DNA from 2 places in the Sphingomonas ginsenosidivorax genome. Region 2 is predicted to be linked to the other one. Evidence: predicted binding sites of a transcription regulator. Region 2 holds the regulator's gene; the other holds the start of a gene.
What was found. The regulator LexA, encoded in region 2, represses DNA repair genes until DNA is damaged. The targets are predictions, from matches to a motif close to GTTCCNCNCTTGTTCT.
Positions count from the first base shown of each region.

Region 1: FSB78_RS18245 (ImuA family protein) is a predicted target of LexA. The motif match lies at 1,921-1,936, and genes of this name have one in related genera.

Region 1 is NZ_VOQR01000002.1:17,015-21,405, reverse strand. Features, by position in the region: gene FSB78_RS18255 (hypothetical protein) at 191-634, shown strand; gene FSB78_RS18250 (DUF7146 domain-containing protein) at 860-1,792, shown strand; gene FSB78_RS18245 (ImuA family protein) at 1,956-2,717, shown strand; gene FSB78_RS18240 (Y-family DNA polymerase) at 2,878-4,391, shown strand, end outside.
Region 2 is NZ_VOQR01000001.1:750,722-755,112, reverse strand. Features, by position in the region: gene trpC (indole-3-glycerol phosphate synthase TrpC) at 1-285, shown strand, start outside; gene moaC (cyclic pyranopterin monophosphate synthase MoaC) at 282-749, shown strand; gene FSB78_RS19060 (hypothetical protein) at 1,031-1,195, shown strand; gene FSB78_RS03315 (molybdopterin molybdotransferase MoeA) at 1,195-2,376, shown strand; gene lexA (transcriptional repressor LexA) at 2,456-3,127, shown strand; gene FSB78_RS03305 (ComEC/Rec2 family competence protein) at 3,264-4,391, opposite strand, start outside.

The DNA of each region.
Region 1 (4,391 bases), on a different contig from region 2:
AGAGGCACCTCCTCCCCGCTCTCGCGGCGGCATGCCGTTCTGGCGGACCAAATCGCCCGCTTCAGCGGCGCGCTCTCCCGGACCGGCGTGAAGCCCGCATCTGTTGCGGACAGCCGAATAATGATCTCATCTTCATCGTACAGGCAATTTTCTCCTTTCGTTCCGATGTCGGATGAATCAGAGTCTCCTCATGCCGATCCGTCCGGAACATCGCTGGCTGTATCCGATCGATTGGCCCGAAATCAGCAGGATCGTCCGCTTCAAGCGTGCGGGCGGCCGCTGCGAGCACTGCCAGCGACCTCATGGCCGGCGGGTCGCGCAGCTAGCTGGTACGGCAGGGGTGTGGTGGGACGCCGAGATCCGCGCCTGGCGCGACGGTACCGGCCGGCGGCTTCGACAGCCACCCTCGTTCGTTTCGCTCGATGCGATCCGCATGACCCGCAGACCTGTCTATCTCGCTACCGCTCACCTCAACCACGACCCGACGTTCAGCGGACCGCGATGGCGCAACCTCGCTGCGCTGTGCCCCCGGTGCCATATGATCCACGACGCTCCGGAACATCGTCGACGTCGATGGTGGAATGCCTTTCGTCGGCGTGCGCTGGGCGACCTTTTTACCGGCCGCTACACCTAACGTCGGCTCGACTGTGGCCGCCTCCGAAATGCGCGCACTGCCCGTTCGTGCTTTCGAGTAGATTGTGTTCCAACCAGTGGAGACGTGGGAGGGCGGACCGCAACGGCGCCCTCGTTCTTCCGCAGGGCACCAGCGACCAGCTTGTTTCCTCGCGTCTCGTCAGCCTGCGCTCGGCAGGAGAGGCGAGGTTGCCGTCCGGATATTTGGTACTGTCCGGAGGCTCCATTGCTCGATTTCCATCAAACCCACGGAACAATGGCGATGGCGCGACTTCCGCTTGATGCCTCGTCTCGCGCTCAGGCCATCGTCGAGCAGCTCGGCGGGGTGTGGCACGGTACGCGCGGCGAGTGCCGCTGTCCCGCACATGATGATTCAACACCGAGCCTCTCCGTCCGGCTCGGCGATACGGCGATCCTCTTCCACTGTTTCGCTGGCTGTACGCCCGTCGAGGTCATGAAGGCCCTTCAGCGCAATCGGCTTCACGATCGCAGCGCCGTGGTGATGCCGACAGACACGCCCAAGCGTGACATGGGGGCGTTGGCTGTTCGCCTGTGGCGGGCAAGCAGACCGATCGCCGGCACGCTTGCCGAGGAGTACCTTATCGCTCGGGGGCTTTCGCCGCCCTTTTCGAGGGCCTTGCGCTTCAACTCGGAAACCATTTTGGGCGCTGGCAGCGCCAGGCGGGTCATGCCGGCGCTTATCGCGGCTGTCGAAAACGATGTCGGCATCGTCGCCGTACAGCGAACCTTTCTCCACCCGACGAACGTGCTCCAGAAGCCGATCCCCAAGCCAAAGGCCGCCTTGGGTCTGCTCGGGGTAGCTGCGATCCGACTGGCTCCGGCGACGGATGAACTCGGTCTCGCGGAGGGTGTCGAGGACGCGCTCTCGGCGATGGCTTGGTTCGGTACACCGACATGGGCGCTCGGCGGCGTCGAGCGGCTTGCCTTCGTTGCAATCCCTGAGAAGGTACGGCGTGTCATCGTCTATGGTGATCGAGGCCGAGCCGCGGAGCGACTATTGGAGAAAGCGCGTGAACACCTGACCGCGAACGGTCGCGAACTCGTCAGCCGGGTGCCGGAAAACCAAGACGACTGGAACGATGCCTGGCGAGCACGCCTGCGGCTCGCAAGCGATCCGACGATGCAAATGCGGGATTGAAGCGACAGGCAACCGCCTAATTCACGCTCCGCTGTAACCGTCCGCTCCGCTCGGACACATCGGCAAACTTCAGCGACGGTTCGCTGCGCCAGAGCCCGTTTACGACTTGACCAATCGGACTCAACGCTGGAACATAAAGGGAACAACCCGAGTTTAAATTCCCATGCCTGCTGCTATCCAACATCTACCCGCGACCATAGCTCAGCTGCGGACGATCGCGACGCCGGTCACCGACCATCGCATCCTGCCGTTCGGCATCGAGCAACTCGATCGGCGACTCGGGGGAGGAGGGCTTCGGGCAGGTGCGTTGCACGAGGCGGCGGCGCTCAGCGCTTCGCTGGCCGACGAGGCGGCGGCGACGCTCTTCCTGGCCGGTATTGCCGCGCGAGAGGCGGCGGCGCTGGGCGGACCGGTGCTGTGGGCGAGCTGCCGCACCGATCTGTATGCGCCCGGACTCGCTCAGGCAGGACTGCCGGCGGCAAACGTGATCCACGCGCAGCCCCATGACGATGCGGCGCTGCTCGCCGTCGTCGAGGATGCGGTTCGCGATGGCACGCCCTCGGCGATCGTCGCGGAGGTCGGCAAGGTGTCGATGGTCGCCACCAGGCGGCTGCAGCTCGTGGCGGCGGATGCCGACATGCCGGTGCTGCTGCTCCGACGCCGGCGGTCGCGCGAGCGTGATCCGCTCGACGAGCCGTCCGCGGCGTGGACGCGCTGGCGGGTCGGCAGCGCACCGTCGGCACGGTTCGGCGTCGCGGGCGTCGGACGGTCGCGCTGGCTCGTCGAACTCGCCCGTCAGCGCGGGGGCGAACCTTTTTCTCTGATCGTGGAGGGCAGCGATGGGACGGGTCGTCTCGCTGTTCCTGCCGCACTTGGCCATCGAGCGGCTGAGACGGCAGGAACGGTCCGCGTCGCGGCAGCCTGACCGCCCGCCGCTCGAAATCCCCGTCGACGACGATCCCGGTGCCTGCTCCGTCCCGCGCGGCGGCAACTGGCGGCCGGGCGCGCGCTGGGCACGAAGCATGCCGACACGCGTGAACGTGCAAGGCGATATCGCGGCGCTGCCAGCGCATGCGCGGCCGCCTATGCGCGAGCTGGGGCGGCGTTCCGAAGCAGCCGACCATCCGTTCAAGGGACGCTTAGCGTTGCCCCGGACCGTGGCTACGACCCTGGTTCCAGACGTCGCGCATGCGCCGCTCGCGCTGATCGACAAGGTCGGTCGACGCGAGGAGGTGGTTGCCGCCTGCCCAGCAGCGGTCGGTCTCGGCATCCACGTCGGCATGGCCGTTACCCACGCGCGCGCACTCGTGTCCGATCTCGACGTCCGCCCCGCGGAGCCCGCCGCGGACGCCGCGCTGCTCGACCGGCTGGCGCTGCTCGCTGTGCGGCGATGGTCGCCGATCGCCGCCGTGTCGCCGAACGACGGCCTCTTACTCGACCTCGCCGGCTGCGATCACCTGCACGGCGGCGAGGAGCGCTTCTGTCGGCGGCTGCTCGCCTTGTGCCGTCGCGCAGGCTTCACTGGACGAGTCGCGGTCGCGGACACGCCGGGCGCCGCCCATGCACTGGCGCGATACGGGCGGGCAGACCTGATCCGCGTCGAGGCAGGGGACACGGCCGCCGCGATCGCGCCTCTGCCGGTCGCCGCGCTGCGGCTCCCGCCCTCTCCGCTAGAAGCCGCGCGCAAGTTCGGCTTCGAGCGGATCGCGGACCTGCTGCCGGTCGCACGCGGGCCGCTGGCACGCCGTCTGGGGCTTGCCGCAATTAAGCGGCTGGATCAGGCGCTCGGCGCGGTGGCCGAGCCGATCACACCGCGCGACGACCCGGAGGTGCCGATGGCCGAACGGCGGCTGCTCGAACCGATCGGCACGGCGGAGGCCATCGAGCAGGTCATGGCAGACCTCCTCGGTGATCTCGCAGAGGTCCTGCAGCGGCGGGGTCTCGGCGCCCGGTCGCTGCGCCTCGTCGGGCTGCGCGTCGACGGTGGCGAGCAGGTGGTGGCGATCGGAACGTCCCGGCCGACGCGCGAGATCTCACACCTCCTTCGTCTCATGAAGCTGCGCATCGAGCGGATCGATCCTGGCATGGGACTGGAGCAGTTCCGGCTGATCGCGCCGCATACCGAGCCGCTCGATGCGGTCGACCTCGGCGCGGTCCTCGCCGGCGACACGCTCGTGCGCGATCCCGCCCGGCTGGTCGACGTCGTCGCCGGGCGGATCGGCGCGCGCTCGGTCTACCGGAACGCTCCCGTCGACAGCCATGTGCCGGAACGGGCCGTCACCCGCTCCGACCCGGTGATGGTGCCCGGAACATGGCCCGACTGGCAGCGTCCCATCCGCCTGTTCGCGCGTCCGGAACCGCTGTCGCGGGTGATCGCGCTGCTGCCCGACCAGCCGCCGCGTCGCTTCGAGTGGCGGGGGCGGACGCACGCGATCGTCGCCGGCGATGGGCCCGAGCGCATCCATGGCGAGTGGTGGCGCCGCGATGCCGAGGTCTGGGCGGTGCGGGACTACTACCGCGTCGAGGACGAGCATGGCGGTCGCTACTGGGTGTTCCGCCGCGGCGATGCGGTCGAGGAGACGACCGGCGATCTCAGCTG
Region 2 (4,391 bases):
GCGCACGAACTGGAGCGCGCGCTGAAGCTCAAGTCGCGGCTGATCGGGGTCAACAACCGCGACCTGCGCGACTTCTCGGTCGATTTCCGCCGCACGTTTGATCTGGTCGCGCTCGCGCCCAAGGACTGCACCTTCGTCGCGGAGAGCGGCCTCACCAGCCGCGCCGACCTCGACGCGCTCGCCGAAAAAGGCGTGCATTGCTTCCTGATCGGCGAGGCGCTGATGCGGCAGCCCGATATCGAGGCTGCGACGCGCGCGCTGCTCGCCCCCGCATCCTCGACATGAGCGGCCTCACGCATATCGACGCCGACGGTGCCGCACGGATGGTCGACGTCGGCGGCAAGGCCGTCACGACGCGGATCGGGGTCGCCAGCGGACGAATCACGATGTCGCCCGAGGCCGCCACTGCGATCGCTGCGGGCACCGCGAAGAAGGGCGACGTCCTCGCCGTCGCGCGCGTCGCCGGAATCATGGCGGCCAAGCGCACCAGCGACCTGATCCCGCTCTGCCACCCGCTGCCGCTCAATTCGGTCGACATCGCGCTGGACGTCGACGACACTGGCGTCACCGTCACCGCGACGACCTCGACCGACGGCAAGACCGGCGTCGAGATGGAGGCGCTGACCGCGGTCTCGGTCACGCTGCTGACCATCTACGACATGGCAAAAGCGATCGATAAGGGCATGATCCTGAGCGACATTCGCCTGCTGTCGAAGCGCGGCGGCAAGTCGGGCGACTGGACCGCCTGAGGCGCTCGCCTAGCGCCTCCCGTCATCCTGACGAAAGTCAGGACCCAGGGCCCCGTGCGCGACGCCTGCCCCCGCGGAACAAGGCGGCGGTCGGCAGCCGAAACTCCTCAAGACACACTTCCCCGGCGAAGGCCGGGGCCCAGTTGGGAGGTAGCCGTGACGGAGCGCCACCCTACGTTACCCTTGTTCCCCAACTGGGCCCCGGCCTTCGCCGGGGAACCTGACCTCGCCAGGATGACTCAGCGCTGTCCTACACAGCCAGGATATGCCAGCCCCGTGGCATGATCCGCCGCGCCACCTCCCCGAAAAACCTCGACGTCCAGCGCCCCCTCAACATCGGCGCCGCGAAACCCTTGGACGCCCGCAACGTTCTCGACATGCGCGACGCAAAACCCGTTCGTCGTCTCAACATTCTCAACATTCGCGCCGGAACAGCCCCTCGATGATCCAACTCCTCCCCGTCGCGGATGCCCAGTCGCGGCTGTTCGCGCTCGCGCCCCGTGTCGAGTCCGAGACGCTTCCCTTGCGCGACGCCGCCGGCCGCTGGGCCGCGCAGGACATCCTTGCCAACCGCACGCAGCCCGCCGCCGACCTCTCGGCGATGGACGGCTATGCGATCCGCTTCGCCGACATGCCCGGACCCTGGACCGTGATCGGCGAAAGCGCGGCGGGACGTGCCTTCGACGGCGAGGTCCGCACCGGCGAGGCGGTCCGCATCTTCACCGGCGCCGCGCTGCCCGCGGGCGCCGACACCGTGCTGATCCAGGAAGAGGCCGCGCGCGCGGGCGAGGCTCTTACGCTGGACGGCGAAGGGCCGCCCTATCTCGGGCGCAACACTCGCGCGCGCGGGCTCGACTTCACCATCGGCGACCGGCTGGTGGCCAAGGGCGACCGTCTGACGCCAGCGCGGATCGCGGTCGCGGCGACCGGGGGGCACGGCACGCTCGGCGTCAACCGTCGCATCCGCGTCGCGGTCGCGGCGACCGGTGACGAGCTCGTCCCCCCCGGCTCCACCACCTCCGGCCTCGCGCTGCCCGAATCGAACGGCATCATGATCGCGGCGATGCTCGCGGACCTGCCCGTCGACATCGTCGATCTGGGCATCCTGCCCGACCGGCTCGAGACCTTGCGCGATGCCTTCGCGGCAGCACGATGCGACCTGCTCGTCACCACCGGCGGCGCGTCGGTCGGCGACCACGACCTGGTGCGCCCGGCGATCGAGGCGGCGGGCGGCGTCATCGATTTCTGGCGGATCGCGCTGCGGCCGGGCAAGCCGATGATGGCCGGCCGGCTCCGCGACGCGACCGTGCTCAGCCTGCCCGGCAACCCGGTTTCGGCGTTCGTCACCGCGACACTGTTCGTCCGCCCGCTGGTCGCACACATGGCCGGTGCCCGCGATCCGCTGCCGCAGACGACGCACGCACTGCTCGGCGAAGATCTCGCGGCGAACAACGCGCGCACCGATTATATGCGCGCCGAAATCAGGGACGGCCGCGCCTATGCCTCGACGATCCAGGACAGTTCGATGCTGCTCACGCTCGCCCGTTCGACCTGCCTGATCGTGCGCCCCGGCAACGCGCCTGCCGCCAAGGCAGGCGACTCGGCGGAAATCCTGGTGATTGCCTGACCGGTGCTTGACCCAGCACTTGACGTGGTAAATTTTGTTCCATAGAAGTTCCCAGTCTGTTCCGGGCCGGAGAATTGCCATGCTCACGCGCAAGCAGCACGAGCTCGTCTGCTTCATCAACGATCGTCTCGAGGATACCGGGGTGTCGCCCTCGTTCGAGGAGATGAAGGACGCGCTCGACCTCAAGTCGAAGTCGGGCGTCCACCGCCTGATCAGCGCGCTCGAGGAACGCAACTTCATCCGCCGCCTGCCCAATCGCGCCCGCGCACTCGAAGTGCTGCGGATGCCCGAACGCGCCGAGAAGAAGGCGCCGGCCAAGGCGCCTGCCGCTCCCGCCAACGTCAAGTCGGCACCGCAGCCGGCGAACGACGTGATCGAGATTCCGCTGCACGGCCGGATCGCCGCCGGCGTGCCGATCGAGGCGTTCGAGGGATCGTCGATGCTCGCGGTCCCCGCCGCGCTGCTCGGTGCGGGGGAGCATTATGCGCTCGAGGTTTCGGGCGACTCGATGGTCGAGGCCGGGATCCTCGACGGCGACTATGCCCTCATCCGCCGGACCGAGACCGCCCGTGACGGCGAAATCGTCGTCGCGCTGATCGAGGAAAGCGAGGCGACGCTCAAATTCTTCCGCCGCGAAGGCGCGATGGTCCGCCTCGACCCCGCCAACCGCGCCTACGACCCGCAGCGCTACGCCCCCGCGCAGGTCCGCGTGCAAGGGAAGTTGTCCGGTATCCTGCGCCGCTACGACTGAAGCTCCTGTCTCCCGCGAAGGCGGGAGAAGTCCTGAGCGCGGCGACTGGGAGCTGCCGGGTGCAGGTTCGATGGAAGCGGGACTAGGTATTGCGCGTATTGAAACCGTCATCCTGGGCTCGACCCAGGACCCAGGGTCACGAGTGCTGCGCCTGCGACCCTGGATCCTGACGTTCGTCAGGATGACGGGCCCTCCAGACATGATCGCGTCCTCGAAAACCAGGACGGTGCGTGAACGCGCGCGGCGCCGCCTGCACCCGCCACGGATGCCGATCGCCCGGCGATAAGACCGTCGTTACCCGTCCGGTGCCGAGCGTGACCGCCACGCCCCCCGTCCGCTGCAACGTCCACCGGTCGAGCCGCAGCCACCGCGGCATGCAGCCCCGCGGCAACCCGCGCTCGCTGACGACGATATCGGCAGACCGGCACGCCGCGATTAGCGCGGCCGTCGGCACCGGATACAGGCTCCGCGTCGCCACGATCCGCCACGTGCGCGCGCCCGCGGTGATATCGGTCATGCACAGATCGCGACTGCACCGTGCATCGGGCTGGTCGGACAGCCATGACGGTTCGCCGATCAGCCCACCATTCTCGGCCAGCGTATCGCGGACATAGTCTCCCGCCCGATCCCGCAACAGCGCCAGCCCTGCCGCGGTCCGCACCGCGACATGCCGCCCGTCCCCGGTCACCAGCAGGTCCGGCGCCGGCGTCGCCAGCGCCCAGCTCGCCCCGAACAGCAGTGGCACCAGCCCCAGGCGTCGCCACCGCGTCCGCCACAGCGCGATCCATAGCCCCCCGCCGACCATCGCGGCATAGGCACCGTCAGGCATCGCCGGCAGCGATCGGACAGCGCCCGGCACCGCCGCCACGAGATGCGCAAGCCAGAGGAGAAGGTCGAGCGCCTGCTGGACCAGCCACCACAGGGGCGCACCCAGCTCGACCGCGTCGAGCAGCAACGCCGCCGCCTCCAACGGCATGACGACGAAGGTCGTCAGCGGGATCGCGACGATATTCGCGACCGCGCCGTACAGTCCGGCGCGGTGGAAATGATAGACCGCGATCGGCATCAGCGCCGCCTCGACGACGATCCCCGTCAGCAGCAGCGAACCGAGCGCGCGCGCCAGCCGCCGTGCCGCGCCCTCCTCGTGCGGTCCGAACAGCGCGGTGATCCGCGGATGTTCGTGCAAGGCGACGATGGCGGCGATCGCGGCGAACGACAGCTGGAAGCTCGGGCCCGCCAGCGCCTCCGGCAGCGCGAGCAGGAC